DNA from 3 places in the Bradyrhizobium sp. LB14.3 genome. Region 1 is predicted to be linked to each of the others. Evidence: predicted binding sites of a transcription regulator. Region 1 holds the regulator's gene; each other region holds the start of a gene.
What was found. The regulator HrcA, encoded in region 1, represses chaperone genes, less so after heat shock. The targets are predictions, from matches to a motif close to GTTAGCACTCNCNNNNNGNGAGTGCTAAC.
Positions count from the first base shown of each region.

Region 1 (10,664 bases):
CGAAATTGGCGTCGGTGTCGGCTTCCGAATCCTCGGCATAGTCGAGGTCGAGCACGGGCGTGCCTTTGTAGATGCCGCAGGAGATCGCGGCGACGTTGTCGCGCAACACGTTGGCCTTGACCATGTTGCGCGCCTTCATCCAGTTGACGCAATCGGCGAGCGCGACCCAGGCACCGGTGATCGAGGCCGTGCGGGTGCCGCCATCGGCCTGGAGCACATCGCAATCGACCGTGATCTGGCGCTCACCCATCGCTTCGAGATTGATGATGGTGCGAAGCGAACGGCCGATCAGGCGCTGAATTTCGACGGTGCGGCCGCTCTGCTTTCCAGCCGAGGCCTCGCGGCGGGTGCGTTCCGAGGTCGCGCGCGGCAGCATGCCGTATTCGGCGGTGACCCAGCCGCGGCCCTGGCCCTTCAGCCATGGTGGCAGGCGGTCTTCCAGTGTGGCGGTGACCAGCACGTGGGTGTCGCCGAATTTCACCAGGCACGAGCCTTCCGCATATTTGACCACGCCGCGCTCCAGCGTCACGGGGCGCAATTCGTCAGGCGCACGGCGGCTTGGCCGCATGGGAAATCCTCCAAAACTCTCGGAAAAGGGCTATTCGCGGTGCTTGTAGGTGGGGTGAGGGTGGGCGGCAAGGGGGAAGATCGAGACCTTGATTCACCCCCGATTTTCGATCCGCGAACGCCACGCTTGTCAGAAGCGCCCGGGATAGACAAATTACGTGCATCCGAGAGGAGTTACCGTCTGTGGCCCATCACGATCCGATCCATCTGATCGCGCCGCGCGCGGGTCTCGCCCAGCTCAACGAGCGTTCCCGCGACATCTTTCGTCAAATTGTCGAAAGTTATCTCGCGACCGGGGAGCCCGTGGGCTCGCGCAATATTTCGCGCCTGATCGCCATGCCGCTGTCGCCGGCCTCGGTCCGCAACGTCATGGCCGATCTGGAACAGCTCGGCCTGATCTATGCCCCGCATACCTCCGCCGGCCGGCTGCCGACGGAACTCGGCCTGCGCTTCTTCGTCGATGCCCTGATGCAGGTCGGCGACCTCACCGAGGCCGAGCGGCAGGCGATCCAGAGCCAGCTCACCTCCGTCGGGCAGGCGCAATCAGTCGAGGCCGCGCTGGAGGAGGCGCTGACGCGGCTCTCCGGCCTCACGCGCGCCGCCGCGGTAGTGCTGACGCCAAAATCCAATGCGCGGCTCAAACACATCGAATTCGTCCGCCTGGAACCGGAGAAGGCGCTGGTGATCCTGGTCGGCGAGGATGGCCAGGTTGAAAACCGCGTGCTGGTGCTGCCGCTCGGGGTTCCCTCCTCGGCACTCACCGAGGCCGGCAATTTCCTCAACGCGCGGATCCGCGGCCGGACCCTGGCCGAGGCGCGGCTCGAGCTCGAGACCGCACTTGGAGAGGCCCGCGCCGAGCTCGATCAGCTCACGCAAAAGGTGATTTCCGCCGGTATCGCCAGCTGGTCCGGCGGCGAGAGCGAGGACCGCCAGCTCATCGTCCGCGGCCACGCCAATTTGCTCGAAGATTTGCATGCGCTGGAGGATCTGGAGCGCGTTCGCCTGCTGTTCGACGATCTCGAAACCAAGCGCGGCGTGATCGACCTGCTCGGCCGGGCCGAGACCGCGGAAGGCGTGCGGATCTTCATCGGCAGTGAGAACAAGCTGTTCTCGCTGTCGGGCTCTTCCACCATCATCTCGCCCTATCGGGATGCCGCCGGCCATATTGTCGGCGTTCTGGGCGTAATCGGGCCGACACGGCTGAATTATGCCCGTGTGATCCCGACCGTGGACTACGCCGCCCGCATCGTCAGTCGCCTCCTGGGGGGCTGACCGGCGCCTGGGCCGATCACGGGCGCTTGATTTTCGCCGCCCGAAGCACGATATCCGGGCGAGAAAATCCCTGAGACGTTTGAGAAGAGAGCCGATGACCGATCGAGACCGGCAACCCGAAGACGCGGCCGCTGCGACGCCCGAGCCCGTGGTGTCAAAACCCTACATCATGCCGGATGATCCCGAGCCCGGCTCGGTCGAGCTTTTGCAGAAGGAAGCCGCCGAGGCGCGCGACCGCATGCTGCGGACGCTGGCCGAGATGGAAAATTTGCGCAAGCGCACCGCCAAGGAGGTCGCTGACTCCAAGCTCTACGGCGTCACCGGCTTTGCCCGTGACGTGCTCGATATCGCCGACAACCTCCAGCGCGCGCTCGATGCCGTTCCGGCCGATGCCCGTGCGGCGGCCGATCCCGGCCTGGCTTCGCTGATCGAGGGCGTCGAGCTGACCGAGCGCTCGCTGCTCAACGCGCTGGAAAAACACGGCGTGAAGAAGTTCGACCCCTCGGGGCAGAAGTTCGACCCGAACTTCCAGCAGGCGATGTTTGAGGTTCCCGATGCGTCGGTGCCCGCCGGCACCGTCGTGCAGGTGATGCAGGCCGGCTATACCATCGGCGAGCGCGTGCTGCGCCCCGCTTTGGTAGGTGTCGCCAAGGGCGGCGCGAAGGCCGCGCCCGCCGCCAACAGCAACGAGCCGGTTTAGCTCTCAATCCCCATGTTGAGGAGACGCGCGCGGAGAAGCGCGCTCCTCGGGATGACGGTCTTGCAGCTCTTGGCGTCGCCTACGCGCTCGGCGCGATATCCGCAGACTGAATCCGCTTCACGCCGGCCTTGGCCATGTCGGCCCAGGCTTTTGCGAGCGAACCCTGATTGTCGATGCCGCGGCAGGCGTCTTCCACCACATAGACCTCGAAGCCCGCCTTGCGGGCGTCGAGCGCGGTCCAGGCGACGCAGAAATCCGTCGCCAGCCCCGCGACGAAGAGGCGCTTGATCTTGCGCGCCTTCAGATAGCCGGCAAGGCCGGTCGAGGTCTTGCCGTCGGCTTCGAGGAAGGCCGAATAGCTGTCGACGTCCTTGTGAAAGCCCTTGCGGATGATGAGTTCGGCGTGCGGGATCGCAAGGTCCTTCGATAGCGCGGCGCCATCGGTGCCCTGCACGCAATGGTCGGGCCACAGCACCTGCTTGCCGTAGGGAAGATCGACGGTCTCGAACGGCTTCTTGCCGGAGTGTGCCGACGCAAACGAAACATGGCCTTGCGTGTGCCAGTCCTGTGTCATCACCACGTTCGAAAACGCTTTGGCCATCTTGTTGATGACCGGCACCACCTGCTCGCCTTCCTTTACGGCGAGGCTGCCGCCGGGCAGGAAGCAGTTCTGCACGTCGATCACGAGCAGCGCGGATGCATCGTCCGGCTTGATCGATGCCGCTGCTAAGAGCGCGCTTGGCACGAGGGTCGCGAGCGCCGTCGTTGCAAGCGCCGTCAAGATGTTTCGCCGATCCAGCATGGTCCGCCTCCCTCCAGATTGAACGGAGGAGAGCCTAGTTCCGCTCGTGTACGAACAGAAGCCCGAAAATGCAGCCGGATGTGGTCAGCGCATGGGCCTTTCAGCCTTTCGGCTGGATGCCGTCGCGTACCGCGCGGAAGCGGGTGAAGGCGGCCGGCCACTGGTCGCGCGGGGCGCTGGCGATGATGCGCAGCGAAGCGCCAGCGCTGCTGAAGCGGATCCACTGCACCACGGTCACCGCCGTCTTGTCCTTGCCGCTGATACCGTCGATCCGGGTCTCGAAACCCTGCTGGCCGTTGATGCGAAGCGGCTCGGACATGGTGATGCGCGACTCGCGCACGCCAGGAATCTGCAGCGCCGCCTCCTGGGCGAAGCGGGCGCGGTCGTCGGCCTGCTGCGGGGTGGCGCCGATCACGCCGAGGATCATGAACGGCTTCGATTCATAGCCTGTGCCCTCGTCGCCGTCGGCCAAGATGATGCTCGAGCCCGGCGCCAGCGTGCGGACGTCCTTGAATTCGGCGAGATCGGTGATCTTGAACGGCATCAGCGCGAGCTGCTCGTCGGCCGAGACCTGCTTGCGGGTGGCGACGCTCGCAAACATCTGCCGCACCGCCTCGTCGGTGTAGATCTTGATCGCATTCTCCGGAATCTGCACCGCGATATAGCCGGAGAAGCCGGCGCCCGGCACGATCATCGAATAGCGCCTCACGGGGGTTTCGCCGGCCTTGCCGCTCTCGGTGGTGAAATAGGCCAGGCCCGCAGGCGTCTCGATCTTGTCCTGCTTGACGCCGTTGGTTCCGGCCGGATTGGAATTGAAGGCGCTCACGACCTCGCCATAAGCCGCCGGCGGCAGCTCGGTGATCAGCACCTTGACGTTGCCGTCCTCGCTCTGGAAGCCCGGAAACGTCTTGGCCGTGCTGAGGCCGACCAACGGCACCATGCCGAGGCGCAAGCCAGGCGGGAAAACGGCGTCGGCAGCCAGAGCCGGAAGTGCGGAGGCGACGAGGAGGGCGAGCGCAGCGAGGGGGCGGGTCAGCTTCATGGGCACTCTGATTGGTTCACATTGAGGCCGTTCGATGGTCGGCCACCGGGCCGCTTTGTCGCGCGGCGCAGCCTCGATGGCGGCTCTCCGGCGACCGCCTTTTAGCGGGTTTGCCTCCCCGGTAACAGGGCGCGCGGATCATGGCGGCGGGGGCTGGCTGATATCTGAACCTGTTAATAATTCCTCACCCGCAAGGGCGGTTCAGCCCGGATATGATGCTCTCAAACCCGATGTTTTCACGGCCGAAACTTGCGTTCTCTCCTTGCGGGCCCCTCCCCCCCTCCTATATGAGCGTCAACCATCGCAATATCGCGAATGTTTGATCTTAGGGGGTTTCGGTTCGGGTGCCTTCTGGGCCCAGCCAGCCTGCCGCAAAAACAAGGATATCAGGACCATGGGAAAGGTCATCGGGATCGACCTCGGTACCACGAATTCGTGCGTCGCCGTAATGGATGGCAAGAACGCCAAAGTCATCGAGAATTCCGAAGGCATGCGCACGACGCCTTCGATCGTCGCCGTGACCGACGACGGTGAGCGCCTCGTCGGCCAGCCTGCCAAGCGCCAGGCCGTCACCAATCCCGAGCGCACCTTCTTCGCAGTGAAGCGCCTGATCGGCCGCCGCTACGACGACCCGATGGTCGAGAAGGACAAGAAGCTCGTTCCGTACAAGATCGTGAAGGCTTCCAACGGCGACGCCTGGGTCGAGGCCGACGGCCAGACCTACTCGCCCTCGCAGGTCTCTGCCTTCATCTTGCAGAAGATGAAGGAGACCGCGGAAGCTCATCTCGGCCAGAAGGTCGACCAGGCCGTCATCACCGTTCCCGCCTACTTCAACGACGCCCAGCGCCAAGCGACCAAGGACGCCGGCAAGATCGCGGGCCTTGAAGTGCTGCGCATCATCAACGAGCCGACCGCGGCTGCGCTCGCTTATGGTCTGGACAAGACCAAGGCCGGTACGATCGCCGTGTACGACCTCGGCGGCGGCACGTTCGACGTCTCGATTCTCGAAATCGGCGACGGCGTGTTCGAGGTGAAGTCGACCAACGGCGACACCTTCCTCGGCGGCGAAGACTTCGACATGCGCCTGGTCGGCTATCTCGCTGACGAGTTCCAGAAGGAGCAGGGCATCAACCTGCGCAACGACAAGCTCGCGTTGCAGCGCCTGAAGGAAGCCGCTGAAAAGGCCAAGATCGAGCTGTCGTCGACGACGCAGACCGAGATCAACCTGCCCTTCATCACCGCGGACCAGACCGGCCCGAAGCATCTGACGATGAGGCTCACCCGTGCCAAGTTCGAAGCGCTGGTTGACGACCTCGTCCAGAAGACCGTCGAGCCCTGCCGCAAGGCGCTGAAGGATGCCGGCCTCACCGCCGCCGAGATCGGCGAAGTGGTGCTGGTCGGTGGCATGTCGCGCATGCCGAAGGTCCAGGAAGTCGTGAAGCAGCTGTTCGGCAAGGAGCCGCACAAGGGCGTCAACCCGGATGAAGTCGTGGCGATCGGCGCCGCGATCCAGGCCGGCGTGCTTCAGGGCGACGTCAAGGACGTGCTGCTGCTCGACGTGACCCCGTTGTCGCTGGGCATCGAGACGCTGGGCGGCGTGTTCACCCGCATCATCGACCGTAACACCACGATCCCGACCAAGAAGAGCCAGGTGTTCTCGACCGCCGAGGACAGCCAGAACGCGGTTACGATCCGCGTCTTCCAGGGCGAGCGTGAAATGGCGGCCGACAACAAGATGCTCGGCCAGTTCGACCTGATGGGCATTCCGCCGGCCCCGCGCGGCATGCCGCAGATCGAAGTGACCTTCGACATCGACGCCAACGGCATCGTCAACGTGTCGGCGAAGGACAAGGCGACTTCCAAGGAGCAGCAGATTCGCATCCAGGCTTCCGGCGGTCTGTCGGAAGCCGACATCGAGAAGATGGTCAAGGACGCCGAGGCCAATGCCGAGGCCGACAAGAAGCGCCGCGAGGCCGTCATGGCCAAGAACGATGCGGACGGACTGGTGCATTCGACCGAGAAGGCGCTGGCCGAGCACGGTTCGAAGATCGCAGAGACCGAGCGCCGTTCCATCGAGGATGCCGTCAGCGACCTCAAGGAAGCGCTGAAGGGCGACGATGCCGAAGCGATCAAGGCCAAGACCCAAACGCTGGCCCAGGCTTCGATGAAGCTCGGCGAGGCCATTTACACGCAGCAGGCCGAGGCCGACGCCAAGAAGGATGCGGCCAAGGACGACGTCGTCGACGCGGAATTCACCGAAGTCGACGACGACAAGAACAACAAGAAGTCCGCCTGAACCCCGCGAGGGTGATGATGCGGACGACTTGGACCCCACACGCGCCAACGGCCTCCTCCCTTGCGGGGGAGGCCATCGTGCCGGGCCGGGCGGGCCAAGACTCTGTTAAAATCGGCCCCGTTACGATCGATCAATTCCCAGCCGCTATGCTGAATGTCGCCATGCTGCCCTCTGCCGTAAGGCGGAGGAGCGCTTATATCGTCGCGTGGCGACGTCGTTTCGCTCCGATTTGAATCGCGATTGGATAGACCGAGCTCATCATGTCCACGTCCACCAAGCGCTGCTACTACGAAACCCTCGAAGTCGAACGCGGTGCCGACGATTCCGTCCTGAAATCGTCGTTCCGCAAGCTGGCGATGAAGTTTCACCCCGACCGCAATCCCGGGGACAACACCAGCGAAGTCAAGTTCAAGGAAATCAACGAGGCCTACGAGGTCCTGAAAGATAAGGACAAGCGCGCAGCCTATGACCGTTACGGTCATGCCGCCTTCGAGCAGGGCGGCGGCGGCGCCGCCGGTTTCGGCGCGGGATTCGCCTCCTCCTTCTCCGACATTTTCGAAGATTTGTTCGGCATGGCCGGACAGCGCGGCGGTGGCCGCGGCGGCCGCGAGCGCGGCGCCGACCTGCGCTACAACATGGAAATCACGCTCGAGGAAGCTTTTGGCGGCAAGACCGCGCAGATCGAGATCCCGGTCTCGGTCACCTGCGAGGCCTGTTCGGGCATCGGCGCCAAGGCCGGCACCAAGCCGAAGACCTGCTCGACCTGCGGCGGCGCCGGACGCGTACGGCAGTCGCAGGGCTTCTTCACGCTGGAGCGGACCTGTCCGGGGTGCCAGGGCCGCGGCCAGATGATCGAGGACGCCTGCCCGTCCTGCTCGGGTCAGGGGCGCGTCACCCGCGAGCGGAATCTGTCGGTCAACATTCCTCCGGGCGTCGAGGACGGCACCAGGATCAGGCTCGCCGGCGAGGGCGAGGCCGGGGTCCGCGGCGGCCCGCCCGGCGACCTCTACATCTTCCTGTCGCTGTCCCAGCACCAGTTCTTCCAGCGCGACGGCGCCGATCTGCATTGTCGTGTGCCGATCTCGATGGTGACGGCCGCGCTTGGCGGCGAATTCGAGGTGCCGACCATCGAGAAAGGCAAGACCAAGGTGAAGGTCCCCGCCGGCACCCAGTCCAGCCGCCGATTCCGCATTGCATCAAAAGGCATGCCGGTGCTGCGCTCGCGCCAGATGGGCGACATGTATGTTCAGGTCGTGGTCGAGACTCCGCAAAATCTCACCAAGAAGCAGCAGGAATTGCTGGCCGAATTCGAAAAGCTTTCCTCCGGCAACACCCAACCGGAATCCGAGGGCTTCTTCACCAAGGTCAAGGACTTCTTCGGTAATCGGGCGAATTGACCCGGCTTGACCGTACCGCCTTCGGCCTATACCTCTTTGTGACCATTTTCTGACACGCCGCGGTCACGCGGTCCCGTCCGGTCCCGACATGCCATTGCCATCGTCCGCGCGTGCGTTGAAGAAGCCCCGTCTCGATGACGAGGTGCGTTTTCTCCGGTCATGGATTGAAAAGCCCCTCCACATGGGCGCGGTGATGCCGTCGGGCAAGCTGCTGGCCCGGACCATGGCCCATTACGTCGACGTCAATTCGGACGCGCCGGTGGTCGAGCTCGGACCCGGCACGGGTGCCATTACCTCGGCCTTGGTCGAGCGCGGCGTCGATCAAAAGCGTCTCGTTCTGGTCGAATACAATCCCGGCTTCTGCGCCCTGCTGCGCGACCGCTATCCGCAGGCCAAGGTGGTGCAGGGCGATGCCTATCGCCTGCGTGACACGCTCTGGAACGTCTTGAGTGCGCCGGCCTCCGCGGTGGTGTCGGGCCTGCCGCTGGTCACAAAACCGATGCTGACGCGGCTGCGGCTTATCCGCGATGCCTTCACGGCGCTGGCGCCCGGTGCGCCCTTCGTGCAGTTCACCTATGCGGTGGTGCCGCCGATTCCGAAATCGCTGCCCGGCGTGTCCACAGAGGCCTCGGAGCGGATCTGGATGAACCTTCCGCCGGCCCGCGTCTGGGTGTATCGCAAGGACTAATTCCGCCGGCATTCCTCTTTGCGTGGCGGGCTCGTTTCGCCGAACGCATGGAAGCGGATGTCCGCACCCAAAATCCTGATCATTCCCGGCTCGCTGCGCACCGGCTCGCACAATGCGAAGCTGGCGGCGGTCGCCGCCTATGAATTCGTCCAGGCCGGTGTCGAGATCACGCGCATCTCGCTCGCCGATTTTCCGTTGCCGATCTATGACGGCGATCTTCAGGCCAAGTCCGGTTTGCCCAGGCACGCGATCAATCTCAAGCGCATGATCGGCGCGCATCATGGCGTGCTGATCGTCTCGCCCGAATACAATGCCTCGGTGCCGCCGCTGCTGAAGAACGCGATCGACTGGGTCAGCCGCGTGCATGAATTGCACGAGGCGCGCGGCGACGTGTTCCGCAATCGCGCCTTCGCGCTCGCCGGTGCCTCGCAGAGCCGGCTCGGTGCCGCGCGCGCGCTGCAGGCGCTGCGGCTGATCCTGACCTCCTGCCACGCCAATGTGATTGCCAACCAGCTCACGCTCGCCTTTGCCGATCAGGCCTATGACGATATGGACAGGCTGAAGCACGAGGGCGATATCGCCGCGTTGAAGGAGCTGGTGCGGCAGTTGATCGATTTTTCCCAACGCATGATGTGAGGTGACATGACGCCAGCCGAGATCGCCCCGAAAGACCGCCTGATCGTCGCGCTTGACCTGCCCAGCGTTGATGCCGCGGAAGCGATGGTCAACCGGCTCGGCGACAGCGTCACCTTCTACAAGATCGGTTATCGGCTCGCTTATGCCGGCGGCTTGCCGCTGGTCGGCAAGCTCGCCGACAAGGGCAAGAAGGTCTTTCTCGATCTCAAGCTGCACGACATCGGCAACACCGTGACGCAGGGCGTCGAAAGCATCACCAGGCTGGGGGCGACCTTCCTCACCGTGCACGCCTATCCGCAGACGATGAAGGGCGCCGTCGAAGGCCGCGGCAGTTCCAACCTGAAGATCCTCGCCGTCACGGTGCTGACCTCCTACAACGAGGACGATCTGCATGCGGCAGGCTTCCGGCTCGGCGTCTCCGAGTTGGTCGAAGCGCGTGCGCATCAGGCGCAGGTGCTCGGCGTCGACGGGCTGGTGTCGTCGCCCGAGGAAGTTGGTAGCCTGCGCAAAATCGTCGGCCACCAGATGAGGCTCGTCACCCCCGGCATCCGTCCGGCGGGCGCGGCGACCGGCGACCAGAAGCGCATCATGACGCCGGGACGCGCGATAGCGGCCGGTGCGGACTATCTCGTCGTCGGACGGCCGGTGGTGGAAGCCACCGATCCCAAGGCGGTTGCAGAAGCCATCCAGGCCGAGATCGCGCAGGCGCTCGGAGCATGATCCGAAAAAGTGTGCAGCGGTTTCCGATCAGATCATGCTCAAATAGAGACCATCAACAAAGGGAGAAGAACAATGGCAAAGGGCTACTGGATCGGACGCGTCGATGTGAGCAATGACGAGGGCTACAAGCCCTACGCCGTCGCCAACGGTCCGATCTTCAAGAAATGGGGTGGCCGCTTCGCCGTTCGCGGCGGCAAGTTCACCACCGTCGAAGGCGCCAGCCGCACCCGCAACGTCGTGATTGAATTCCCGGACTACGAGACCGCGATCGCCTGTTACAACTCGCCGGAATACCAGGCCAACATCAAGGTGCGCCAGCCGCACTCCATAGCCGATCTCATCATCATCGAGGGCCATGACGGCCCGCAGCCGTCAGACGGTTGAGCGCGATCCCGTCTCGCCCTCCCTTCCGGGAAGGGCTATGGCATATGGCGTCCTGGCGCGGTCTGCGTGCGCGCTTCGTCCTTCGAGACGACCGCTTTGCGGTCTCCTCAGGATGAGGCTAAGCAGCACCGGCCCCCGTGGAATTTGTTGCCACGTATTC
Region 1 covers NZ_JBEPQT010000017.1:120,410-131,073, forward strand. Annotated here, with positions in the region: gene rph (ribonuclease PH) at 1-568, opposite strand, end outside; gene hrcA (heat-inducible transcriptional repressor HrcA) at 751-1,839, shown strand; gene grpE (nucleotide exchange factor GrpE) at 1,934-2,539, shown strand; gene pncA (bifunctional nicotinamidase/pyrazinamidase) at 2,619-3,341, opposite strand; gene ABIB00_RS26880 (hypothetical protein) at 3,442-4,383, opposite strand; gene dnaK (molecular chaperone DnaK) at 4,778-6,679, shown strand; gene dnaJ (molecular chaperone DnaJ) at 6,940-8,076, shown strand; gene ABIB00_RS26895 (class I SAM-dependent methyltransferase) at 8,165-8,764, shown strand; gene ABIB00_RS26900 (NADPH-dependent FMN reductase) at 8,822-9,400, shown strand; gene pyrF (orotidine-5'-phosphate decarboxylase) at 9,407-10,120, shown strand; gene ABIB00_RS26910 (DUF1330 domain-containing protein) at 10,193-10,504, shown strand.

Region 2 (10,664 bases), on a different contig from region 1:
AATGACGAGTGGCTAGGCCGGCGCCCCGATCACGCCCTTGGCGCGCAGCGGACGTAGACCATGTTGCCGTAGCGGGTGGCGGCATCCTTGTCGATGAAGCGGGTGATGAGGACGCGGCCGTCGAAGGAGACGATCTCGCGGTCCTGCTCGCCCGGTGTCGGACCCGCCGGCCCGATATAGTTCTTGCCGCTGGGCGAGCCCTTCAGCCGCAGCTCCTGCGGCGTCGCCTGGTCGGCGAGATGCATGATGACGCCGCCGGAGGAGCCGGCGGTGATCACGTAAGGATTTTTGCACTGGGCCCGGGCGGCAGCCTCGGTGCGGGCGCGGTCGGCCGGGTTCTGGAACGAGGCGAGACCCCAGCGGCCGACGATCTCGTCGGCGCGGATCGACGCCGGCATTTCCGGGCCGGCCCCGGGCTCGGCCTCAGGCGGCGGTGAGGACGACGAGAACGACGGCAGGCTCATGCCGCCGCCGCAGGCGCCAAGCAGCAGCGCCAGGCAAGAGGCGGCCGCCAGATTGGCAACCGTGCGTGCGTGAGCTGAACTGATCATGACATTCCCCCGAGCAAACTGCCCCCCAAACAAGACCTCGACCGCATCCCTCCTGCAGCCAAGCGCAAAACCGCTGTCGGAGCAATGACGTCCTTTATACGCCAGCGCGACCAATAGGTTTCTGTAGACACAATCCTATATCCGCCTCACCAATCGCTTAACCACCTTTGCTTGACAGGATCGCGGCCAAGCCATATTTCCGGACGCACTATTAGCACTCGGAAAGCCCGATTGCTAAGCGCGCCGTCCGATCCTCGGCAAGAGGGTGGACGGGAAGCGCCGCCCCATCCACTTCCGCTACATCCGAAGCGAGCCTCCAAAGGGAAACGTCATGGCTAAATCCAAATTTCGTCCGCTGCATGACCGTGTCGTGGTCAAACGTATCGACGCCGAGGAAAAGACCAAGGGCGGCATCATCATTCCGGACAGCGCCAAGGAAAAGCCGTCCCAGGGCGAAATCGTCGCCGTCGGCCCCGGCGGCCGCGACGAGGCCGGCAAGCTGACCCCGATCGACCTCAAGGTCGGCGACCTCGTGCTGTTCGGCAAGTGGTCGGGCACCGAGGTCAAGATCGACAACGAAGATCTCCTGATCATGAAGGAATCGGACATCATGGGCGTCATGGCCTAAGGCCATCAGCCTGAACAGCCGCTGAATGTCATGCCCGGGTCCCTGAGATCCGGGCATCCATCATTCCGCCGGGTTCGATTCCGGACTCCGGACTTGCGACGCCGAGCGGCAGACACATCACGAAACAAGAGGAATTACAGACCATGGCTGCCAAAGACGTCAAATTTTCCGGAGACGCGCGCGATCGCATGCTGCGCGGCGTCGACATTCTCGCCAACGCCGTCAAGGTGACGCTCGGCCCGAAGGGCCGCAACGTCCTCATCGAGAAGTCGTTCGGCGCGCCCCGCATCACCAAGGACGGCGTCACCGTCGCCAAGGAGATCGAGCTCGAGGACAAGTTCGAGAACATGGGCGCCCAGATGGTCCGTGAGGTTGCCTCCAAGACCAACGATCTCGCCGGTGACGGCACCACCACCGCGACCGTGCTGGCCCAGGCCATCGTGCGCGAAGGCGCCAAGTCGGTTGCTGCCGGCATGAACCCGATGGATCTCAAGCGCGGCATCGACATCGCGGTTGCCGCTGTCGTCAAGGACATCCAGAAGCGCGCCAAGCCGGTCGCAGCCTCCTCCGAGGTCGCCCAGGTCGGCACCATCTCGTCCAATGGCGACACCGCCATCGGCAAGATGATCGCCCAGGCGATGCAGAAGGTCGGCAACGAGGGTGTCATCACCGTCGAGGAAAACAAGTCGATCGAGACCGAAGTCGAGATCGTCGAGGGCATGAAGTTCGACCGCGGCTATCTGTCGCCCTACTTCGTCACCAACCCCGAGAAAATGACCGCCGAGCTCGAGGACGCCTACATCCTCCTGCACGAGAAGAAGCTGTCCGGCCTGCAGGCCATGCTGCCGGTGCTGGAAGCTGTGATGCAGTCGGGCAAGCCGCTCGTCATCATCGCCGAGGACGTCGAGGGCGAGGCGCTGGCCACCCTGGTCGTCAACCGCCTCCGTGGCGGCCTGAAGGTCGCCGCCGTCAAGGCGCCGGGCTTCGGTGATCGCCGCAAGGCCATGCTGGAGGACCTCGCGATCCTCACCGGCGGTCAGCTCATCTCCGAAGACCTCGGCATCAAGCTCGAGAACGTCACGGTGAAGATGCTGGGTCGGGCAGGCAAGGTGGTGATCGACAAGGAGAACACCACCATCGTCAAGGGCGGCGGCAAGAAGCCCGAGATCGAGGCCCGCGTCGGCCAGATCAAGGCCCAGATCGAGGAGACCACCTCGGACTACGACCGTGAGAAGCTCCAGGAGCGCCTCGCCAAGCTCGCCGGCGGCGTCGCGGTGATCCGCGTCGGCGGCGCCACCGAGATCGAGGTCAAGGAGAAGAAGGACCGCGTCGAGGACGCGCTCAACGCCACCCGCGCCGCGGTGCAGGAAGGCATCGTCCCCGGCGGCGGCGTCGCGCTGCTCCGTGCCAAGAAAGCCGTCGGCCGTCTCACCAACGCCAATGCGGACGTGCAGGCCGGCATCAACATCGTGTTGAAGGCGCTGGAAGCTCCGCTTCGCCAGATCGCCGAGAACGCGGGCGTGGAAGGCTCGATCGTCGTCGGCAAGATCCTGGAGAACAAGTCCGAGACCTTCGGCTTCGACGCCCAGAACGAGGACTATGTCGACATGGTCGACAAGGGCATCATCGATCCCGCCAAGGTGGTCCGCACCGCGCTCCAGGACGCCGCCTCGATCGCCGGCCTGCTGGTGACCACCGAGGCCATGGTCGCCGAGTCACCGAAGAAGGAAGCGCCCGCCATGCCGGGCGGCGGCATGGGCGGCTTCTAAGGCCGATCCTCGCCTGACAGTGTTGCGAAGGCCGCCTCCGGGCGGCCTTCTTTTTTGCCGATCATGGCCTGTGCTTTCCAATTCAACCGGCGCCCAAAACCCACTACGGTAACGCCCGATTCGAATTGTTTGGGCATGATCTGATCGGAAAAACCGCTTCACACTTTTCCGGATCATGCCCCATTGCCCGGGGATTTCGTCGATGCGCGCGCTTCTGGTTTGCCCGACAGTTTTATTGGCGGCTCTGCTTGCAGTTTCGCCTGAGGTCGCATCCGCCCAGATGAAGCTGTCGCCGAAGGCCACGGCGCCCGGCGGCGCGGAGACGCGCTATTTCACCTCGATCGACGGGCTGATGGACGGCAATGCCGACGTGATCCTGAAGGAGACACGCCAGGGCAAGACCGTCACCGCAGCCGTGCTCGACGTCTGTTATCCGGTCGCGAAGAATTCCGACCGCAAGGACCGCTTCGTCGTCAATCTCCAGGTCGCCGGCCAGAACCTGACGGGTACGACGCAGAGCCTCGGCGCGAAAGCGCCCGTCACCGTCAAACTGCTGCGCAAACAGGCTGGAGACACGTTCGAATTCCGCGGCCAGATCAGCATTGGCCAGGCCGTGACCGAGGTCACCTCTCCCGACAATTCCGATCTCAGCGAGAAGGAATTCCTGGACAACCAGACCTCCGACGACGGCATCACGCCGCAGCCGAAGGATTTCACCGACGTCTCGCCGGAAGCGATTGCGGTCAAGGTCAAGCTGGATGCCGCGACGGAGTTCCTGAAGAGCCTGAAGGGCCAGGACGTCGAGGTGACGCTGGCGAGTCTCACCGTCGGCTGCGACGCGCTGCGCGCAGGTGAGCAGACCATCAACATGTCGGTCGATCCGGAGCGCGCAGGCGCCCTGTTGGAGAAATTCAAGGCGATGCCCGGCGTCATCACCGCGGGCTGGACCGCGGGCATGACCGAGATGGACCGCACCATCCGCATCCCCGCCGCCGACTGGCGCGACGGCGACAAGCTCAACCGCGACAAGCTCGCGGCCGCGGTGGCTGGCGTGCTGAGCAGGACGCTCGCGGCAAAGCCGGTCTCGCAAAGCTTCAACCCGGCCACCGGCAAGCTCAAGCTGGTGTTCAAGCGGCCGAACCAGGATTTCCCGGCACTCGAGCTGACCGACACGATCGAGGTTGCAGGGCTCTTCTCGCCCGACAAACCCGGCACGTCCGACAAGCTCATGCTCTGGATCGGCAGCCCCGCAACCACGACAGCCGACGAGAGCAGCGGCGCCAAGCTCAATCTCTCGGACGAAGCGACGGCCGACGAGGAAGGCGATCAGCCCGACGACAACGGTTCGGTCGAGGCGCTCACCAAGGAGCTGAAAGGCCAGCGCTGGGACGCCGACAAGTCGGTGTGGAAGTAGTACGAGGCAGGGTGCCCCGGACGCAGCGCGAAAGCGCTGCAGGGCCGGGACACGAAAGCTAATTCCCGTTGACGCGAAAGCGCAGCGGCTTGGGGCCGACGAGCGTGAGCTCGTCGCCCTGACGCTTCCAGGTCTCGGCGCTGCCGAGCGCTGCTACGAGATCGTCGTCGGCCTGCGCTCTTGCCGGCGGGCAGGAGCGGTCCTGGATCTGGCCGGGCATGAAGATCACGGTGTTGCCGGCGACCGAGAACTGGCCCTTGCCGCCCTTGCACCAGAGCTCCAGCACCACCTCGCCATTGTCGCCGATCTCGATGTTCGGAATCCGCTTCGAGCCGGGCTGCGGCAGTGCTTCGAGCGTCATCTCGGTGCCGAACGGGAAACCGTCATCGGCACGCGCGACAGTGGCCATCGCGAGCGTCGCAACCGCCGCACACACCATCTGCTTGAGCGAAACCATGAGACCTCTCGACCGACCTGATTTGCCGCACCTTCTATAAGACGGCAGCTGCAATGAGAAGCTTCGCCCGCATGCAAAAATCCCCGCGGAGAGACCTCCGCGGGGATTTGCATCGACGCCGGGCGTGGCCTGCTACTTCAGCACCATCGCCGTGAACGGCCAGACATAGGCCTGTAACGTCACGAACACGCCGACCAGGGAAGCCAACACGATCGAGTGCCAGAACACAAAGCGCAGGATGGTGCCTTCATGGCCGTACCAGTTGGTCGCGGTCGAGGCGACCACGATCGATTGGGCGTCGATCATCTTGCCCATCACGCCGCCGGACGAGTTTGCCGCCGCCATCAGGATCGGCGACAGGCCAAGCTGCTCGGAGGTGATCTTCTGAAGATTTCCGAACAGAACGTTGGAAGCGGTATCCGATCCCGTCAGCGCCACGCCCAACCAGCCGAGCAGCGTGCCGAAGAAGGGATAGAGCACGCCGGTTGCAGCAAAGGCGAGGCCGAGCGTCGCGTCCACGCCGGAGAGCCGCGTCAGCGTGCCGATCGCGAGCATCGCCGAGATCGTGATCAGCGAGATCGCGCACAGCCGGATGGTGCGGCCGTATTCCGTCAAGAGCCGGCCAGGACCGACGCCCATCAGGAAGCCTGAGATGATCGCCGCGATCAGCATGCCCGTGCCGGTGAAGGACAGGTAGGTGAAGCCGAACACCGCACTCTCTTTCGTCGGTCCCGGTGCGACCGGCGGCATCTTGTTGATCATCTGATGCAGCTCGGGAACGGGGTAGTTCCAGGTGAAGATCGAGTTCGCCCAGGTCTTGAAGGCACCGTTGCCCCAGATCAGCATCACGATACAGACGATGATCCAAGGCAGCAGCGCGCTGAACATCTCGCTCTGGGTGAGCGGCGTCTTGTCGAGGGGTTTTGCGGCCGCCATGGTGGAGGTCGATTCATCACGGCTGCGCAGCGCCGGCGACAGCCAGAGCTGCCTGGGCTGCCACACCTTCAGGAACAGGATCAGCGCGCCCATCGAGATCAGCGACGCGCCGATGTCGACGATCCAGGGGTTGACGAAGTTCGAGATCACGAATTGCGGGACTGCGAACGACACGCCGGTGACGAGAACCGCCGGCCACACGTCCTTCATGCCCCTCCAGCCCGCGAACGCCCACACCACCCAGAACGGCACGATCAGTGAGAAGATCGGCAACTGCCGTCCGACCATCGCGCCGAGGATGTAGGGATCGAGCCCGGTGACCGAAGCGAGGCCCTGGATCGGCGTGCCCAGCGCGCCAAAGGCGACCGGTGCTGTGTTGGCGATCAGCGACAGGCCGGAGGCCGCGAGCGGCGAGAAGCCGAGGCCGATCAGCACGGCACCGGTGATCGCGACCGGGGTACCGAAGCCCGAAGCACCCTCGAAGAAGGCGCCGAACGAGAACGCGATCAGCAGCAATTGCAGCCGCCGATCCTCGGTGACCCCGCCGACCGCGCGCTTGAGCAATTCGAAGCGTCCGGTGGTCACCGTCACCCGGTAAAGGAAGATGACGTTGAGAACGATCCAGCCGATCGGAAAGAAACCGGTGACGATGCCCAGCACCGAAGCGCGGATCGACATGTTGGCCGGCATGGTGAAGACGAAGATCGCGATCAGATTGGCCACGATCACGGCGATGATCGCCGCAATATGAGCCTGGACGCGCCCGCTCGCGATCAGGACCAATAGTGTGACGACAGGGACTGCCGCCGCGATCGTCGACAGCACAGGGCTGTGCAACGGGTCATAGACTTGATTCCACATGGTCTTCCTCCCCCACGCATGTGTGCGGCAGGCGGCCCGCGTGGACAGCCGATCCTGCTCGACGCTGAAGCGATAACCGCCGAGTTGGACGCGAATTCCTCGCGAATGCAGCGGTTCCCCTCCCGCTCACAAGCCCGCGAAATCCCGAAGCACCCCACCCCGCGCCGTTGAGGCCCATGCTAGGGTTGCAAGCTGCGACAAGCCAACGCAAATTGCAGAACCTGCGACTTTAGTCTAAGCGCGCCCATTTCCGCCGTCGCGCCCCAAATCTTTGGCCCCGGGCAGTTGTGCACATCCCCTCAGGAGACCCAGCTCTGTGAAGAACATCCGCGCCACGCTCGCGATCGTCTGGCGAATCGCCGCCCCTTATTTCCGATCGGAGGACAAATGGGCCGGCCGCGGCCTGCTCGCCGCTGTCATCGCGATGGAGCTGGCGCTGGTCGCGATCGACGTCCTGGTAAACCAATGGCAGAACCGGTTCTACAGTGCGCTCCAGAATAGCGACTGGGATGCCTTCGTCACGCAGATCTGGATCTTCGTCGGCCTCGCCTCCGCCTTCATCGCGCTGGCGGTCTACAAGCTGTACCTGAACCAGTGGCTCCAGATCCGCTGGCGGCAATGGCTGACCCGGCACTATCTGGGCGAATGGCTGCAAGGCGCCACCCATTACCGCATGCAGCTCAAGGGCGATGCGGCCGACAACCCGGACCAGCGCATCACCGAGGACGTCAAGAACTTCGTCGAGCAGACCCTGACCATCGGGCTCGGCCTGCTCTCGTCGATCGTGACGCTGTTCTCCTTCGTGATCATCCTCTGGGGCCTGTCCAACGCCGCGCCGCTGCACCTGTTCGGCGCCGACCTCATGATCCCCGGCTATCTGTGCTGGGGCGCGCTGGTCTACGCGATCTTCGGCACCGCGCTGACGCACTGGATCGGCGCGCCACTGGTCAATCTCAATTTCGAACAGCAGCGCTATGAGGCCGACTTCCGCTTCAACCTCGTCCGCGTCCGCGAGAACTCCGAGCAGATCGCGCTGCTCAAGGGCGAAGGTGCCGAGCGCGGCCGCCTGCTGGAGCGCTTCGGCTTCGTGATCGGCAATTGGTACGCCATCATGAGCCGGACCAAGCGCCTCACCGCGTTCACCGCGAGCTATCAGCAGGCCGCCGTGATCTTTCCCTACGTGCTGGTGGCGCCGGCCTTCTTCGCCAAGAAGATTCAGCTTGGCGACATGATGCAGACCGCCTCCGCCTTCTCAAGCGTGCAGGGCGCACTGTCGTTCTTCGTCACGGCGTACCGGTCGCTGGCGGAATGGCGCTCGATCGTCGCGCGCCTCGACGGCTTCGAGATGTCGGTCGATGCGGCCGCGAACCTGCCGCCGCACGAGCCGGCGATTGCCCTCGAGCCCGCCGGCGTCAATCGCACTATCGCACTCGAACAGCTCTGCGTGAACCTGCCGAGCGGCACGCCGCTGGTCGCCGCCGACGCCTTCTCCATCCAGACGTCGGAGCGCGTGCTGGTGACCGGACCGTCAGGCTCCGGCAAGTCGACGCTGTTCCGGGCCATCGCCGGCATCTGGCCGTTCGGCACCGGCACCATCTTCGTCCCGGAAAAGGCGAAGCTGATGATGCTCCCCCAGCGCCCGTATTTCCCGGTCGGCGTGCTGCGCGACGCCGTGGTCTATCCGGCCGCGCCGGGCGCATTCGAAACCGCACGCGTCAGGGACACGCTGATCGCGGTCGGACTGCCCGACCTCGCCGAGCGACTCGACGAGGAAGGCCACTGGAATCGGATGCTGTCGCTGGGCGAGCAGCAGCGCCTCGGGCTCGCCCGCGCGCTGCTGCACGCGCCGGACTACCTGTTCCTGGACGAAGCCACGGCCTCGCTGGACGAACCGTCCGAAGCCCGGCTGTACCGGCTGCTGACGGAGAAGCTGCCACAGGCCACCCTCGTCTCCATCGGCCACCGCTCGACACTCGACGCCTTCCATACCCGCAAGGTAACGATGGTGAAGCACGGCGCGATCCACGTTCTCGGTGACAGTGGCGCGCCGGTCGAGAAGGAGCCGAGCGCGGCGCGCTGAGGCGCAACGGCGATGGCCCGCGGGCTATCGCTTTCAAACGACCGATGGGCGGCTTCCGTGCGGCCCATCCTTCGAGACGCCCGCCTCTGGCGGGCCCTCAGGATGAGGTCCTGCCCCGCGACGAAATCCCAACCCTCATGGTGAGGAGCGCCGCCTTACGGCGCGTCTCGAACCATGAAGGCCACGCCCTTTCGCAGACCCCAACCCAAAGCATAAGGGCGGCAGGTTGCCCTGCCGCCCTTATCTAGTCGCTTCGAGAAGAAGCTTACTTCAGGTTGCTCATCGCCGTCAGGTCGAACGACAGCTTGGCAATGCCGGCCGCGCCGCACCAGTTGGAGCCGGCGCCGCCCGGGTTGATCGCGGTGACGTTGGTGGTGCCGGTGGCGTTGAAGGCGCTGGTGAAGGCGTTGCAGTCACCCTTGTTCAGGTCGGTGTCGGAGTAACGCAAGTCCAGCGTGAACACCTTGTAGGTGAAGCCGATGCCGATATTCCAGGTGTTGTAGTCCTTGTAGGGGATACCGTTGGCGAAAACGGTGCCGACACCGGTGCCGTAGAAGGCATCCGAGGTACCGAACCACTGCCGGCCGAATTCACCCGACACGTACATGCCCATGCCGGAGGCGCCGAAGGCTGTGCTGGGCGCCGTGTACTTGGCGGTCAACGAAGCGTAATTGCCCCAGGCACCCGAGTTCAGGAAATTCGGCGAGTAATACTCGGTCGCGCCGACCGTGAAGCTGTCGTTGATGGTGTAGTTCACCTTGCCGTAGACTTCGACGAAGCTGACGTCCTTCTTCATGACGTTGCCGTCGGCGAGGAAGATCGTGGTCGTGCTGACGCCGCAGACGTTGCCGCCGGGAATGCCGCCGGTGAGCACGTTGTCGGCGCAGCTGCCGCCCGGATACAGGTAGCCCCAGATACCAATGTCGAAGGCGAAGGCGCCGAAGGTCGGGCGGATACCGCCGTAGATGTCGACTTCAGCAGCGGCGCGATTGGCGAACGAAATGCTCTCCGCGGACACGCCGACGTAGAGCTGGAGGTCCTTGTTGACGTTGTAGCGCGGCTCAAAATAGGCCGCGACTGACGGCTTGTGGTTCGACTGCGTGACGCCGCGGAAGATGTAGTCGCTCATGATGGCGCCGCCGAAGGCGATATCCCAGGGGTCAAACGCAACCACTGGCGGGGCCTTGGCCTTCACCGCCATGTCTGCCGCGAAAGCCGAACTCGTCACCATTGCCAGCGCCGTTGCCAACAAAGCCACTTTTTTCATTTCGATCCCCATCACCAGTTCTAAGACCCTAGTCGGATCCCGGAAGCCCCCCGGAACGCACGACCTGATTGCAAATTTCGTAACCGCGGCAATTTGGATGGGGTGACGTGAACCGTGAAGCAAATATCGCAGGCATCTGCTGACTTTTTGGGCGTTCTGACGATTCCACGAAAGGTTGTCAGCCTGTGTGTCTTCCCGATCACATCATTTGCATTGCAAAGCGCACAGACATGCCCGGGTTAGTACGGGACCCGCGGTACCGTGCTGTCCGCGCGACGAATCAGGCTGCTCCCGGACAAGACAATCTCCGCGCGCCGTCGCGCCGATGCAAAAAGGCCGCAGCATCACCGCTGCGGCCTTCCTGTTGTCGATCATGGTCGTCGGATTGGATCCAGCCTTTGGCCTAACCTTGTCCCTCGGCCGGCGTCGCTTCCGCAGAAGACGAAGGCATCGCCCAGCTTGTCTCGGCGGCAGGCTCGGGAGCCGGAGTTGCTGGCGCTGACGGCTTCGGCGCGGGAGCTGCCTTCGCCTTCTTCGGTGCCGCTTTCTTGGCAGCCTTCTTGGCGGCCTTCTTAGGTGCAGCCGGCTGAGCTGCCTTCTTGGCCGACTTCTTTGCGGCCTTCTTCGACGCGGCCTTCTTCGCTGATTTCTTGGTGGCTTTCTTGGCAGACTTCTTCGCGGACTTCTTGGCTGCCTTCTTT
Region 2 covers NZ_JBEPQT010000030.1:59,130-69,793, reverse strand. Annotated here, with positions in the region: gene ABIB00_RS33315 (hypothetical protein) at 30-551, opposite strand; gene ABIB00_RS33310 (co-chaperone GroES) at 883-1,179, shown strand; gene groL (chaperonin GroEL) at 1,323-2,948, shown strand; gene ABIB00_RS33300 (hypothetical protein) at 3,151-4,362, shown strand; gene ABIB00_RS33295 (META domain-containing protein) at 4,421-4,819, opposite strand; gene ABIB00_RS33290 (L-lactate permease) at 4,952-6,616, opposite strand; gene ABIB00_RS33285 (ABC transporter ATP-binding protein/permease) at 6,933-8,696, shown strand; gene ABIB00_RS33280 (TorF family putative porin) at 8,962-9,963, opposite strand; gene ABIB00_RS33275 (histone) at 10,367-10,664, opposite strand, start outside.
Region 2: ABIB00_RS33310 (co-chaperone GroES) is a predicted target of HrcA. The motif match lies at 762-790, and genes of this name have one in related genera.

Region 3 (10,664 bases), on a different contig from region 1:
GAAGCCGTAAGCATACGTCTTGTTCTCCAGGATCTTGCCGACGATCACCGAGCCGTCTTCACCGGCGTTGATCGCGATCTGGCGAGCGGGCGCGGAGAGCGCCTTGCGCACGATCTCGACGCCGGTCTTCTGGTCGTCGTTCTTGGTGCGCAGGCCCTTGAGCTGCTCGGAAGCACGGAGCAGGGCGACGCCGCCGCCCGGGACAATGCCTTCTTCCACAGCCGCGCGGGTCGCATGCATCGCGTCATCAACGCGATCCTTGCGCTCCTTCACCTCGACCTCGGTCGCGCCGCCGACGCGGATCACCGCGACGCCGCCAGCGAGCTTGGCCAGACGCTCCTGGAGCTTCTCACGGTCGTAGTCCGAGGTGGTTTCCTCGATCTGCGCCTTGATCTGGGCCACGCGCGCCTCGATGTCGGCCTTCTTGCCGGCCCCGCTGACGATGGTGGTGTTTTCCTTGTCGATCATCACCTTCTTGGCGCGACCGAGCATGGCGAGCGTGACATTCTCCATCTTGATGCCGAGATCTTCCGAGATCGCCTGACCACCGGTCAGAACCGCGATGTCCTGCAGCATGGCCTTGCGGCGATCGCCGAAGCCCGGAGCCTTGACGGCCGCGACCTTCAGGCCGCCGCGGAGACGGTTGACGACCAGGGTGGCAAGAGCTTCGCCTTCGACGTCTTCGGCGATAATCACTAGCGGTTTGCCGCTCTGCACCACGGCTTCCAACAAGGGAAGCAATTCATTCAACTGAGATAGCTTCTTTTCGTTGATGAGGACGTAAGCATCTTCCATTTCAACGCGCATCTTGTCGGCGTTGGTGACGAAGTAGGGCGAGATGTAGCCGCGGTCGAACTGCATGCCTTCGACAACCTCGAGTTCGGTCTCGAGCGACTTGGCTTCTTCAACCGTGATGACGCCCTCGTTGCCGACCTTCTTCATGGCGTCGGAGAGGAACTTGCCGATTTCGGCATCGCCGTTGGCGGAGATGGTTCCGACCTGGGCGATTTCCTCGTTCGAGGTGACCTTCTTGGAGTTCTTGACGAGGTCGGCGACCACGGCTTCCACGGCCAGGTCGATACCACGCTTCAGGTCCATCGGGTTCATGCCGGCGGCAACCGACTTGGCGCCTTCACGAACGATCGCAGCCGCGAGCACGGTTGCGGTGGTGGTGCCGTCGCCGGCCGCGTCAGCCGACTTGGAGGCGACTTCGCGCACCATCTGCGCGCCCATGTTCTCGAACTTGTCGTCGAGCTCGATCTCCTTGGCGACGGTGACGCCGTCCTTGGTGATGCGGGGAGCGCCGAACGACTTGTCGAGGACGACGTTGCGGCCCTTGGGGCCGAGCGTCACCTTGACGGCGTTGGCGAGGATGTCGACGCCACGCAGCATCTTGTCGCGTGCATCGACGCCGAATTTGACTTCTTTAGCTGCCATCTGGATTTTTCCTTGGGTGTCTAGCTGGGTGGGGAGAGGGGGCTGTTAGGCCGCCTTCTTCTTGGAAGCGGGGACGTCGAGGACGCCCATGACATCGCTTTCCTTCATGATCAGCAGATCGACGTTGTCGATCTTGACTTCAGTGCCGGACCACTTGCCGAACAGCACGCGGTCGCCGACCTTCAGGTCGATCGGGATCAGCTTGCCGGCTTCGTCGCGACCACCGGGGCCGACAGCGACGATTTCGCCCTGCGAGGGCTTTTCCTTGACGGTGTCGGGAATGATGATGCCGCCAGCGGTCTTCTCTTCTGCGTCAATGCGCTTGACCACGACGCGGTCGTGAAGCGGACGGAATTTCATGCAGTTCTCCTAAACGTTTGCGCGGATTGATGTTTTCAGGATGTTAGCAACCGATGCCCGCGAGTGCTAAGACGGGTGAACCTCAAATAGGCCAGGATTTTTGCGGGGGCAAGGGCTTCTACCAGAAAAATCAGCACTCAGAAGCGCTGCCTGCCAGAATTCTTTACCATCGTTAACCGGCCAACTAGGGCCGTATTAGCACAGTGCCGCATCTGCTGCTAACGCATTGAATTTCAACAGCTTGTTAAACTTTTGGGCTTGAGATGGATTGTCAGTTTGCGTCACATTTCTATCTTGTGAGCGCATCTCCACCGGGTGGCTCGTAGGGCGCGTACCGGAAAGCCACCCCTTGAATATGCGCTCCTGCAAAGGAGGTTGGCATGGTCTCGCGGGTTGGGGTTGTTTCCGACGATTTCCGGAAACAGGTGCTGGGTTACGGGCTGACGACGGCGGAAATTCTCTACCGGATGCCGGATCATCGCTCGCTGCTCCAGACCTATGTCTGGCAGAACTACGACATGTTTCCGAAATTCCCGGCGCTGACGGATTTCCTGGCGTTTTGGCAGCAGAAGCTCGACGGCCCACTGTTCTCAGTGACGGTCGTGCATTCCAAGCTGATCAAGCCGGCCGAGCTGCGTGCGGTCGACGGTGTGTTTCGGTTGCATTGATCGCGGGATGCGTAGGACCTGGATGAGCGCAGCGTGATCCACCACTGATTGTATGCTCGGAAGCGAAAGAGGTGGGTTACGCCTACGGCTACCCACCCTACGAGTCTTTTTTCTGTGCTAGCGTCTCCCCCACAACAAAACGGGAGGCCGGCCCATGGCCAAGAAAGCAAAATCGCGCAGCGCATTGCAAGTCGCGGTGAAGAAGCGGAGCGGCGCCAAGGCCGCGCCCCGATTATCGGCGCGCAAGGCGGTGAAAGCGAAGGCGCGCACTGTCACCCCGAAAAAGCCAGTGCGTCCCAAGCAGCGCATCGCCATCAGCCATCACCGCGAGGAAGACTTCAAGGCCGACGGTCTGCGCACCTACGCGAAGTATCGCGATCTCGGCATCGCTGCTGCAAGCCACGGCCTCGCGCAAGCGCACGTGATCCGGCTGCAAGGTCCCTGCAATCCGAACGAAGTGTCGAAGCTGCACTTCCACGCCGTCGAATTCCAGATGGTCTACGTGCTCAAGGGTTGGGTGAAGACCTATATGGACGGAGAGGGCGAGACGCTGATGAAAGAAGGCAGCGCCTGGACTCAGCCGCCGAAGATCAAGCACATGATTTTGGACTATTCGGACGACGTCGAGCTGCTGGAGGTAATCCTGCCGGCGGAGTTCAGGACGGTGGAGTTGAAAGCGTAAGCTCTCTCGTCGTCATTGCGGGGAGCGGCCATTGCAATAGCGTTTCCACATCGCGCGATAGGCATCGTCCACTGCTTGCGTGTATGAGACGGGGTTGCCGGCGGCTGCAGCCCTGATCTGTCCGGGCAGTTCGCAGCGCAAGTTCTGGAGGTCGCCGATCTGCGATCCACGGCCAGCCGCGATTTCGACATACGCCTCATCGCTATTCGCGACCCAGTCCGGCAGGCCAAGCGCGGTGAGGATGGAGCCCGCAGCACGGCTAGGCAGGCTGTTACCGAGCTTCGCCACCACCGGCACGCCCATCTGCAAGGCTTCCCAAGTGCTGACGCCGCCATTCTGCGGGAACGGGTCGAGGCCAATATCGACGCGATTGAACGATGCCAGATGCTCGGTTCGCGAGGTGGCTCCGAGCAGGTCGACGCGTTCGGCCGGCAACCGGCAAGCTGCAAACCGCGCCAGCAGATTGTCGCGGACCAGCCGATCGTCCAGCGCAAAATCCTTGATCAGCAGTCGCGAACCCGGCACCTGCTCGAGAATCCTGGACCAGACTTCCACCGCCTCGTCCGAAATCTTGCTGATACGGTTGAAGACGCCGAATGTGATGAAACCGTTCGAGATCGCCGGCGCTGGCGCCCGCGCAATCCCGTCCGGCAGCGGCACCAGCGTCACAAAGCATGGCAGGTCGACAACGGTCTCCGCAAACAGCGGCCGAACCGCAAAAGGAATCGCGACGGGGTCCGAGAACAGATAATCGATCGTTCGCAGCCCGGTGCCGGTGCCGTGGCCCCAGCCATGCACCTGGACCGGTGCCGGCTTGCGCGCAAACACGCCGAGCCGGTGTCCCTTGGTATGGCCGGACAGATCGATCAGGATGTCGATGCCATCGGCGCGGATTTGAGCGGCGAGGCGATCGTCGGTCCATTGCGAGGCGTCGCGCCAGCGGTCGGCGATCCCTTGAAATTCGCCGGTCGTCGCATCCGCTTTCGGCGAACAAGAGTAGCACACGGTCTCGAACTGTGTCCGATCATGGTGCTGCAGGACCGGCTTGAAAATGAACGCCGCCGAATGCGCGTGAAAATCCGACGAGACATAACCCAGCACCAGACGGCGATCCGGATCGCGGCTGTTGTCATGCGGTCCTACCGCTGCTGAAGCGATCTTCGCGCCGACCCGTTCCCACCAAAGCTGCCGCGCTTGCTGATGCTGCGCAACGCTGGCGTCCGCCACAAAATCGAGCGCGAATATCTTGTTGGTGATCGCGTCCTCGAAGTCAGGCTTGATGGCAAGAGCCCTGTCGAAACTGGCGTGGGCTTCGTCGACCCGGCCAAGTCCCGCGAGACATTGGCCAAGCAGGATGTGGGCCTGAAAGAAAGCGGGATTGATCGCGAGAGCCTTCTCGCAATCAGGCAATGCGCCGGCAATTCCTTTGTTTCGGACCAGGACAGTGGCCCGCCCATACCACCCGTTCGCGTTGTCGGGTGCGAGAGCGATCACCCGGTTGTAATCCGCTGAGGCTTCGTCAAATCGCAGAAGTTCCAGCCATGCAGCAGCGCGGTTCGTCAGTGCCGAGACATGATTGGGCTGGATCGATAGCGCGCGGTTCAAGCTCGCAATGGCCTCACCATAGTCGCGCAGACTGCAGAGCGCCCAGCCTCGGCCGTTATGGGCATCGGCAAGGTTTCCATCGATTGCGAGCGCCTTGTCGAAACTTTCGAGCGCTTCATGGTGAAGATCCAGGGCGAGGCACACGTTACCGAGATTGGACAGGGCAACGGCGTAATTGGGCCGCAAAGCGATGGCTTTTTTATAGCTCTCGCGGGCCTCATCATGACGTTGCAGCCCGTTCAGCGCGACGCCACGGCTCATCTGGGCTTCAGGAGACCGCGGATCCACGGCAACCGCTCGGCTTAGTAGAATTTCGGCTTGCTGATAGTTTTTGGCTTGAGACTCCAGCACGCCGAGCAAATGCAGCGCTACGAACTGATCGGGCGCAAGCTCCAGGAGTTGGCGATAGGCGGCCTGAGCCTCGGTGAGAAGCCCCGCCTTATGCAGATGGAGGGCGCGCTCGAGCAGCGGCGTCACTTCGGCTTTTTGCCGTTTCTGAATCCGGGCATTTTGAAATGCACGCTGACCAACGCCGTTGCCCATGAATCAATTCCACCCGAATCTCCAGGCGAGATTAACATGGAAGTATTGTCCGGATTGCGCTGCACTCCATCCTGGCAATGAGGACGCAAGCCTCACGCAAGCCTCACGTCAGCACCCCCACGATCGCGCCCATCAAACACGTCGTCAGCGTGCCTGATACGATCGACTTCAGCCCGAGCGCGTTGATTTCCTCGCGCCGTTCCGGCGCCATCACGCCGAGACCGCCGATCATGATGCCGAGGCTGGCGAAATTGGCGAAGCCGCACATCGCGTACAGCATGATCAGCCGCGAGCGCGGATCGAGCGCATCGTGCGACAGCTTTGAGAAGTCGACATAGGCGATCAATTCGTTGAGCACGGTCTTGGTGCCCATCAGGCTCCCGGCGGTGACGGCCTGATCCCAGGGCAATCCCATCAGCCAGCACACCGGCGCCATCACAAGGCCAAGCAGGCGCTGCAAAGAGATCGCGGCGCCGCCGACGTTCGGCAGCAGGCCGAGGATGGCGTTGACGAGATAGACCAGCGCGACAAGCACCAGCAGCATCGCGACGATGTTGATCAGCAGTTCGATCCCCGCGCCGGTGCCTTTCACGATTGCATCCATCGTGCCGGAGACCTCCATCTCGGGATCCTCCAGCGCGCCGCCGGTGCGCTTGTCGGATGTTTCCGGAATCATGATCAGGCTGACGAGGATCGCGGCCGGCGCGCCCAGCACCGAGGCAATGACGAAATGCGCGGCGGCGTCAGGAATGAGGGGAGCAAGGAGCGTCGCATAGAGCACCAGCACCGTGCCGGCGATGCCGGCCATGCCGCCGGTCATCACCAGGAACAATTCGCTGCGGGTCATCTGCGCGAGATACGGCCGCACGAACAGCGGTGCTTCGACCATGCCGAGAAAGATGTTGGCGGCAGTCGAGAGTCCGACCGCGCCGCCGACCCCCAGCGTCCGCTCCAGCAGCCAGGCCATCCCGCGCACGACTGGCGGCAGCACGCGCCAATAGAACAAGAGCGTCGTCAGCACGCTCATGACCAGCACGATCGGAAGCGCCTGGAAGGCCAGGATGAAATCGGCGCCCGGCACTTTCAGGTCGAAGGGCAGGGGCCCGCCGCCGATATAGCCGAACACGAAGGACGAGCCGGCGCGCGAGGCCGCCGAGATCGCGCCCACGGCATCGTTGATGGCACCGAAGGTGCGCGCGACGACGGGCACCTTCAGGAGCACGATCGTGGTCACGAAAGTGGCGACGAGGCCGATCGCCGCCTGGCGCAGCGAGACTGCGCGGCGATTTTCGCTCAGTACCAAGGCGATCAACAGCAATGCGAAAACGCCGAGTGCCGATTGCAGCCGCAGCATGATGTCCCCAAACCCCGATGATTATGGCCGCCCGTGCGTTGCAAACGCAATGCCGGGAGATTGTCGGAGCATCCCTCTGTTGACAAGCAGGCCCGCGTCAGCCACGCGGAGCACGTCGACATCAGGAGCCGGATAGTCCGAGCGTGTCCGAAGAGGCGATGCCAGACCAGCCAATATCCGGCAATCCGCCGGTCAGCGCCCGCGCGCTCCTCTCCCACCGCGCCTTCCTGTTCTTCCTGCTCTCGCGCAGCCTGTCGCGCTTTTCCAGCCAGATCGCGGCGGTCGCGATCGGCTGGCAGATCTACGATCTCACAGGTTCGGCCTTCGACCTCGGCATGGTCGGCCTCGTGCAATTCCTGCCCACAGCGCTGCTGGTGTTCGTCGCTGGCCATGCCGCCGATCGCTACGAGCGCAAGCGCGTGGTCCAGCTCTGCCAGCTCGTGGAAGCCGCGACCGCGCTCTATCTCGGCCTCATCACCTATCTCGGCTTGGTCAGCGAAGTGCAGATTTTTGTGGCGACCTTCGTGCTCGGCATTGCCGGAGCCTTCGAAAGTCCGACCACCGCGGCGCTGCTGCCGGCGATCGCGCCGCAGGGCTCGCTGCAGCGCGCCACCGCCGTCTCCAGCGGTGCCGCGCAGGTCGCGACCATCACGGGGCCGGCCCTCGGCGGTTTTGCCTACGCGGTCGCGCCGCATCTTGCCTATGCGGTCATGGTACTGTTCTGGATCTTTGGAATGATCCTGACCGGCTTCATTCGGCCGCGCCCGCAGGCGATCGCCAAGGAGGGGACGAACTCGGACAATGTCTTTGCCGGCGTCCGCTTCATCCGCAGCAATCCGGCGATCCTCGGCACCATCTCGCTCGATCTGTTCGCGGTGCTGTTCGGCGGCGTCACCGCGCTGCTGCCGATCTATGCACGCGACATCCTCCAGACCGGTCCGATGGGGCTCGGGATCCTACGCGCCGCGCCGGCGGTCGGCGCGCTGGCGATGACCATGGTGCTGGCGCGGCACGCCATTTCGCGGCATGTGGGCCTGCGCATGTTCCAGGCGGTGATCGTGTTCGGCGTCGCGACGATCGTGTTCGCACTGTCGTCCTGGATGTGGCTGTCGGTGCTCGCGCTCGCTATTCTCGGCGCGGCCGATACGATCAGTGTCGTGATCCGCTTCTCGCTGGTGCAGCTCGCGACCCCCGACGAGATGCGCGGCCGGGTCGGCGCGGTGAACTTCCTCTTCATCAACGCCTCCAACCAGCTCGGCCAGTTCGAGAGCGGGGTCGCCGCCGCACTGTTCGGCGCCATGCCGGCCGCCGTTCTCGGTGGCGTCTGCACGGTCGCAGTGGCGCTGCTATGGATGAAGCTGTTTCCGAGCCTGCGGCAGGTGGAAACGCTGGAGTAGGAGCTCGCTCTCTCTCTCCGTCATTGCGAGGAGCTCTTGCGACGAAGCAATCCAGAATCTTGCCGCGGTGGCAGGCTGGATTGCTTCGCTGCGCTCGCAATGACGATTGTGGAGGCAGTGCGGCGACTTACCACAAGTCACCCCGCCCGACGGCGCCAGTCACGATCCTCTTGACGCCTACTGTGCATGGGGTTGTTTTCGAGATTTTTGGTTAGCCCCGTCCGACGAATGGCATCTTGGTGGCCATGACAGTCATGGTCAGCACGTTGGCGTCGAGCGGCAGGCCCGCCATGTAGGCAACGGCATCGCCGACCGCCTTGGCGTCCATGCGCGGCTCCTGCTTCGACGTGCCGTCGGGCTGCAGCACGCCGGGGCCGTTGACCATGCGGTCGGTCATCGGCGTCGCCGCGTTGCCGATGTCGACCTGGCCGACTGCGATGTCATACATGCGGCCGTCAAGGTTAGAGGCCTTGGTCAGGCCGGTGATGGCGTGCTTGGTCGAGGTGTAGGCCGCCGAGAACGGTCGCGGCGCATGCGCCGAGATCGAGCCGTTGTTGATGACGCGGCCGCCGCGGGGGCTCTGGTCCTTCATGATACGGAAGGCGTGCTGGGTGCACAGGAACGGGCCGGTGAGGTTGGTGTTCACCACCACTTGCCACTGTTCGAGGGTCAGATCCTCGAAATTCACCGGCGGTGCGCCCATGCCGGCATTGTTGAAGAGCACGTCGAGCCGGCCATAGGTGTCCTTCACCTTAGCGAACAGCGAGGCAATCGAGTCCGGCTTGGTCATGTCGGCGGTGACGCAGAGGCTTTTCCCCGCGGGGCCAAGCTTCGCGGTCTCCTCGAGCATGTCGAGCCGGCGCCCGACGAGCACCACGGTGAAGCCGGTGTTCATCAGCGCCAGCGACGCCGCGCGCCCGACTCCGGTGCCGGCGCCCGTCACCACTGCGATCTTTTTCGCTTCACTCATCGTTTCCTGCCTTTTCTCTTAAACTGTCAGGTTTTAGGTTCTTTTTCGTTCTTGTAGGGCGGCCGCGGAATGTTCTGATGCGCGGCGCGCAAGGCCGCCGACCAGCGCGAGCGCAAATCGTGGAAATAGGGCTCGCCCGCCTCGATGCGGTGGTTGAGATCGGCCTCGCAGGCGTCGGCACGCACCACCAACACGTCGATCGGCAGGCCGACGCCGAGGTTCGAGCGCATGGTCGAATCCATCGAGATCAGGCCGGTCTTCAGCGCCTCGTAGAGTTCGACGTCGTAATGCATGGCGCGGTCGAGTACCGGCTTGCCGTATTTGTGCTCGCCGATCTGCAAGTAGGGCGTGTCGGTGGTGCACTCGATGAAGTTACCCGCGGTGTAAACCATGAACAGGCGCATGCGCGCACCCTTGATCTGGCCGCCGAACAGGAAGGAGACGTCGAAGGACACGTCCTCGGATTTCAGCGCCGGCCCTTCGGTCGCGTGCACTGCCCGGATCGCTCGGCCGATGCGCTGGGCCGCCTGGAACATGGTCGGCGCGTTCATCAGCGTCTCGATCTCGCCCGTGTTGGGGTCTTCGAGGCCTTCGGTCAACGTGGAGAGCACCGATTGGCTGATTGCGAGGTTGCCGGCGCTGGCGATCGCCATGATGCGGTCGCCGGGATTGGAGAAGATGTGGAGCTTGCGGAAGGTCGAGACGTTGTCGAGGCCGGCATTGGTGCGGGTGTCGGCGATCATCACCAGACCGTCCCGAACCAGGATTCCGCAACAATAGGTCATTTCCAGTCCCCGAACGCGTTTGCGCGGAATTACTAGCCAATTTCAAGGGCCGCTCCAACCCCCGATTCCCGCGGGCGGCGGGCCGAAAGCAGTCGGCCGGTGAGGGGCTTGGGTGGCGCGGCTCAGCTTTGCCGCTGGGACTGCGATTGCGACTGGCCGCTTCGGCCGGCCTGCTCGACCTTCACGGCCACCGCCAGCGTCTCGGGGCCGCCGCCATAACGGGTGCCGCGCACGGGGGCGGCGCCGAGATAATCGAGCCCGATCGCGACGCGGACATGTGCGTCGGTGGCGCAGATGCTGTTGGCGGGGTCGAAACCGACCCAGCCAAGGCCGTCAACGTAAGCCTCCGCCCAGGCATGGCCGGCGTCCTGATGCACCGTGCCGTCGGAGCGCAGGAAGTGGCCGGAGACGAACCGCGCAGGCACGCCGCCGCTGCGAGCGCAGGCGATGAAGATATGCGCGTAGTCCTGGCACACGCCGCGCTTGAGCGTGAACGCTTCCGCCGCTGACGTGCCGCTGTTGGTCGGGTCCTCGTCGAAAGTCATGTGATCGCCGATCTGCGTCATCAGCGTGTGCAGGAAGCCGAGCGTGTCGCTCTCGGCCTCGCTGCGCAGCTGGCGCGCAACTGCATTCATCCCCGGATTGACGGTGGTGAGGTCGGTGGCGCGCAAGAACATACCTGCCGGAAAGCGCTCATCGGCGCCGCGCAGCACGCCGCCGGTGTCATGGGTTTCGATCAGGCCCTCGGCGGTGATCCTGATGTCGCTGACGGGTCCGCAGGACAGCACATGGGTGACGTTGCCGAATGCGTCCTCGTGGGTGTCGAGCTTGGTGTCGGTCGAAACGTCGATCTGCCACTCCGC
Region 3 covers NZ_JBEPQT010000003.1:174,421-185,084, forward strand. Annotated here, with positions in the region: gene groL (chaperonin GroEL) at 1-1,437, opposite strand, end outside; gene ABIB00_RS08075 (co-chaperone GroES) at 1,483-1,797, opposite strand; gene ABIB00_RS08080 (usg protein) at 2,178-2,465, shown strand; gene ABIB00_RS08085 (cupin domain-containing protein) at 2,620-3,147, shown strand; gene ABIB00_RS08090 (O-linked N-acetylglucosamine transferase, SPINDLY family protein) at 3,160-5,295, opposite strand; gene ABIB00_RS08095 (NupC/NupG family nucleoside CNT transporter) at 5,399-6,649, opposite strand; gene ABIB00_RS08100 (MFS transporter) at 6,808-8,046, shown strand; gene ABIB00_RS08105 (SDR family oxidoreductase) at 8,258-9,016, opposite strand; gene ABIB00_RS08110 (proteasome-type protease) at 9,043-9,801, opposite strand; gene ABIB00_RS08115 (transglutaminase family protein) at 9,924-10,664, opposite strand, start outside.
Region 3: ABIB00_RS08075 (co-chaperone GroES) is a predicted target of HrcA. The motif match lies at 1,840-1,868, and genes of this name have one in related genera.